Regions from separate parts of the Fundidesulfovibrio soli genome, predicted to be linked through region 2. Evidence: predicted binding sites of a transcription regulator. Region 2 holds the regulator's gene; the other holds the start of a gene.
What was found. The regulator HrcA, encoded in region 2, represses chaperone genes, less so after heat shock. The targets are predictions, from matches to a motif close to TGTTAGCACTCNNNNNNNNNGAGTGCTAACA.
Positions count from the first base shown of each region.

Region 1: the regulator HrcA is predicted to act here: its motif matches at 1,444-1,474, upstream of groES (co-chaperone GroES).

Region 1 is NZ_JAKZKW010000004.1:161,230-163,687, reverse strand. Features, by position in the region: gene groL (chaperonin GroEL) at 1-1,070, opposite strand, end outside; gene groES (co-chaperone GroES) at 1,116-1,403, opposite strand; gene motA (flagellar motor stator protein MotA) at 1,789-2,458, shown strand, end outside.
Region 2 is NZ_JAKZKW010000029.1:35,859-38,316, reverse strand. Features, by position in the region: gene MLE18_RS17035 (nucleotide exchange factor GrpE) at 22-537, opposite strand; gene hrcA (heat-inducible transcriptional repressor HrcA) at 700-1,740, opposite strand; gene MLE18_RS17025 (histidine kinase) at 1,812-2,458, opposite strand, start outside.

The DNA of each region.
Region 1 (2,458 bases), on a different contig from region 2:
GTGGTCTCTTCGATCTGGGCGCGGATCTGCTTCACACGAGCCTTGATGGTCTCGTTGTCGCCGGCGCCGTCGATGATGGTGGTGTTGTCCTTGTCGATGATGACGCGCTTGGCGCGGCCAAGGTCGTTCAGGCCCAGGCTCTCCAGCTTGATGCCCAGGTCCTCGGAGACGGCCTGGCCGCCGGTGAGGATGGCGATGTCCTGGAGCATGGCCTTGCGGCGCTCGCCGAAGCCGGGGGCCTTCACGGCGCAGACCTGCAGGGTGCCGCGCAGCTTGTTGACCACCAGGGTGGCCAGGGCTTCGCCCTCGACGTCCTCGGCGACGATCAGCAGGGGCTTGGCCATCTTGGCGACCTGCTCGAGCACGGGCAGAAGGTCCTTCATGGAGGAGACCTTCTTCTCGTTGATCAGGATGAAGGGGTCATCCAGCTCGACGACCATCTTCTCGGGGTCGGTGACGAAATAGGGGGAGAGGTAGCCGCGGTCGAACTGCATGCCCTCGACGACGTCCAGGGTGGTCTCCAGGCCCTTGGCCTCCTCGACCGTGATCACGCCTTCCTTGCCGACCTTGTTCATGGCCTCGGCGATGATGTTGCCGATGGTGGCGTCGGAGTTGGCGGAGATGGTGCCGACCTGGGCGATCTCCTTCTGGTCGCGGGTGGGCTTGGCGAGCACGCCCAGCTCAGCCACCAGGGCCTCGACGGCCTTGTCGATGCCGCGCTTGATGGCCATGGGGTTGCGGCCGGCGGCCACGAGCTTCACGCCCTCGTTGAACACGGCCTGGGCCAGGATGGTGGCGGTGGTGGTGCCGTCGCCGGCGACGTCGGAGGTCTTGGAGGCGACTTCCTTCACCATCTGGGCGCCCATGTTCTCGAACTTGTCCTCAAGTTCGACTTCCTTGGCGACGGTGACGCCGTCCTTGGTGATGATCGGGGAGCCGAAGCTCTTCTCGATCACGACGTTGCGGCCCTTGGGGCCCAGGGTCACCTTCACGGCGTTGGCGAGCTTGTCAACGCCCCTCTTCAGCTTCTCGCGGGCCTTGGCGTCGTAAAGAATCTCTTTGGCGGACATATGTGTCTCCTTCTTGAGGATGAGTGGTTCGGAGGAAGCGGAAACTTAGTCGATGACGGCCAGGATGTCGTCCTCGCGCATCATCAGGAACTCTTCGCCGTCGATCTTCAGCTCGGTGCCGGCGTACTTGTTGAAGAGGACCTTCTCGCCCTTCTCGACGGCGAGCTTGGTGCGCTTGCCGTCGTCGGCGAGCTTGCCGGGGCCCACGGCGATGACTTCGCCGCGCATGGGCTTCTCTTTGGCGGAATCGGGGATGATGATGCCGCCCTTGGTCACCAGTTCTTCTTCGAGGCGCTTCACGAGAACGCGGTCGTTGAGGGGTTTGAGCTTCATAGCGGATAAACCTCCGGTGGAATGTGCGTTTTTGCGTCTTTGCTAGCACTCGACGAGGGCGAGTGCTAACGACGGCAGCGTAATAGGGCAATTCAGGGGAAATGCCAATACCCTTGAGCGCAAAAAATCGACACGTACGGCCGTTTGTCAAGGAAGAGGACGAAAAAAATTGGATGTTTCCCTCTCAGGCAAGGAACCATGAGGCTTGCGGACCAAATCCACCCGGCGGTCCGGGCGTCAGAGCCGCTTGACTTCGCGACCTCTTCAGGGGAATTTGCTCCGGCCGGAGCAAACCCTCTCCTGCCGGGCGAGGCTGCTGCCTGGGGCGGGCAAGCCGTACCAGCCCTGAATCATAAGAATATCCGCCTGGAGGACCGGGCACACCATGAACGCCATCATAGGCATTGTCGTTGTCCTGGGCAGCGTCATCGGCGGCTACGTGCTTTCGCACGGTCAGCTGATCGTGCTCGTCCAGCCTTACGAGTTCCTGACCATCGGCGGGGCGGCTTTCGGCGCGTTCTTCATTTCCGCGCCCATGAGCACCGCCATCGACGTGCTCAAGCACATCCCCCAGATCTTCACGGCCAAGGAGGACTCCAAGGCCTTCTACCTGGAGCTGCTCTCCCTGATGTACGAGCTGTTCCAGCTGGCCCGCCGCTCCGGCGCCGTGGCCCTGGACGCGCACGTCAATCGGCCCGCGGATTCCGAAGTGTTCCGCCGCTACGCCTCGGTCTCCAAGAACAAGACCGTGCTCAACTTCATCTGCGACAACCTGAAGATCGTCATCGCGGGCAACATCGAGCAGCACCACTACGAAGCCATCATGGACACCGACATCTCCACCCGCAAACACCACGACAACATGCCCGCGGCCTCCGTGAGCAAGATCGCGGACTCCCTGCCGGGCCTGGGCATCGTGGCGGCGGTGCTGGGCATCGTCATCACCATGGGCGACATCAACCAGCCCCCCGAGGTGCTCGGCAAACACATCGCGGCGGCCCTGGTCGGCACCTTCCTGGGCGTGCTGCTCTGCTACGGCTTCGTCGGCCCCATGG
Region 2 (2,458 bases):
TACACCCCGAAAATAGCGGGATTAATCTCCCTGGCTCACCAGCACCTTGGCCGGGCGCAGCAGGCGTCCGCGCAGGCGGTAGCCGGAGAGCATGACCTGGATCACGTGGTTGGGGGGCGTCTTGCCGCCGGGCTGCATGCCCACGGCCTCGTGGAATTCGGGGTTGAACTCCTCGCCGGCCTGGCCGCAGGGATCCAGGCCGTGGCGGGCCAGGGTGTCCAGGAAGATCTTGCGGGTCATGTCCACGCCCATGACCACGTCCTTGCAGGCGGCCACGGTGCGGCCGTGGGCCAGGGCCAGGTCCAGGTTGTCGAGCACGGGCAGCAGGTCCGCCAGGACGCCCTCGGCGGCGAACTTGACGAACTCCTCCTTCTCCCGGATCAGGCGCTTCTTGAGGTTCTCGGTGTCCGCCAGGGCGCGCAGGCGCTTGTCGGTCTCGGCGGCCACGGCCTGCTTGAGCGCGGCGATCTCCTCTTCGGGGGTGAGGGGGGCGGCCTCTTCGGCCGGGGTTTCAGGGGTATCGTTTTCAAGCGTCATGCATCGCTCCTTGTAATGCTTGGAAATGCTTCATGCCCGCAGCCCGTTCAAAAAAGGGGCTGGCAAGGCGCAAGGAAAAGTCAGGGCCGAAGCGTATCAGGCATACGTGAGGGCCTGACTCTTCCGCCGCAACGCAGCCAGCGCGGATTTTTCAACGGGCTGCTAGAAGTGGCGGCCCAGCATGGTTGATATCAGCCGGGCGGTGTAATCTACAAGGGGCACCACCTCGGCGTAGTCCATGCGGATGGGCCCGATCACGCTCACGGAGCCCAGCGGCGCGCCTTGCGGGCCGTAGGGCGCGCTCACCAGGCCGCAGGCGGCCAAGTCGCCCACCTTGGCCTCTTCGCCGAGGACCACCACGGTGCGGTACTCGTCCATGGTCTTGTCCAGAACCTCCAGCAGGCGGGTGCGGTCCTCCAGGGCCTTGAGGATGTCGCGCATGGCCGCGATGTCGGAGAACTCCGGCTGGGAGAGCATGTTCAGCGTGCCCTCCACGAACACCTCGGGCGTCTCCGTGGTGGAGAAGGCGTCCATGGCCAGGCGCATGGCCCGCCCCGTCAGGGAGGAGAGCTCGCGCTCGGCCGCGCCCATCTCCGCGATGATGCGGGAGCGCACCTGGGACACGGTGAGGTTCTGGAAATGGTGGTTCAGGTAGTTGCCGAAGTGCACCAGGTCGTCGGCGCGGATGTCCTCCGCGACGCTGACCACGCGCTTCTGCACCAGCCCGCCTTGCAGCACCAGGATGGCCATGACCAGCCCGGGGCGCAAGAGCACGAAATCGATCTGACGCCACAGGGCCTGCGAGTGCCTGGGCGCGAGCACCATGCACACCTGGTTGGAGACGCGCGAGAGCAGGCGCGAGGCGTGGCGCAGCATATCGTCTATCTCAAGGCCGGCGTTACCGAGCTGAACCTGCATCATCTGCTGGGTGGGCACTGCCAGGGGCCGCAGCTGCATCACCTGGTCGAGATAGAGGCGGAAGGCCATGGGCGTGGGTACGCGCCCGGCCGATGTGTGCGGCTGGGCAAGATAGCCCTTGTCCGTCAGGTCGGACATGGTGTTGCGGATGGAGGCCGGGGAGAGGTGCGACCTGCCGGACTTGGAGACCGTTCGGGAGCCAACGGGCTGCGCCTTGGCGATGTAGTCCTCCACGATGGCCGTGAGGACTTCGATTTCCCGAGGGGTCAGGGCTTGGTCCAGCATGGGTTGGCACTCCGGTCTTGAGAGTGCCAGAGAGCTAACAACGGGGGGAGGGGCTGTCAAGGGAGGCGGGTCTACCCCGTGTGCTCCAGGTCAAGCACTTCCTGCCCCCGCACGTAGGGCATCATCACCGGCTTGTTCACCTGGGAAAGCAGGTTCTCGATGGCGGCCTTGAGGCGCAGGATGGCCTCCTCCACGCCCCTGAGGGAGTTGACCTTGCGCTCCAGGTCCAGCTCCTTGAGCAGTTCATGCAGCTCTCCCACCTCTGCGGCCAGCCCCTCGGCCTCCTTGGGCAGCGGGCGCGCCAGGGCGGCGCGCACGTCCCCGGCCAGGAACTCCAGCTCCTCCATGACCAGGGCGTTGTAGTTCATCATGATGCCCAGCACGTTGTTGCCCACGTGGGCCATGCCGCCCGCGGCCTTGGCCAGGGCGTCCTTGCCGACCTCGAGCTGGCGTCCCACGGTGAGCGAGATGATCTTGGAGGCGTCGGCCAGAAACTGGGAGTCGTAGCGGTCGAAGAATCCGGTCTGGTGCGAGTAGAGGTTGATGGCGCCGAAGGCGTAGCAGTCAGAGCGCAGGATGAAGGCCAAGCGGGAGCGGTAGCCCTCCTGGTAGGCCATGCAGTCCACGGATTCGCCGCCGCGCTCCAAGCCGCGCAGGTCGTTCGAGAGCACGTGGAACACCCCGCGCTCGTGCACGGCGCGCATCACGGGGTGGTTGG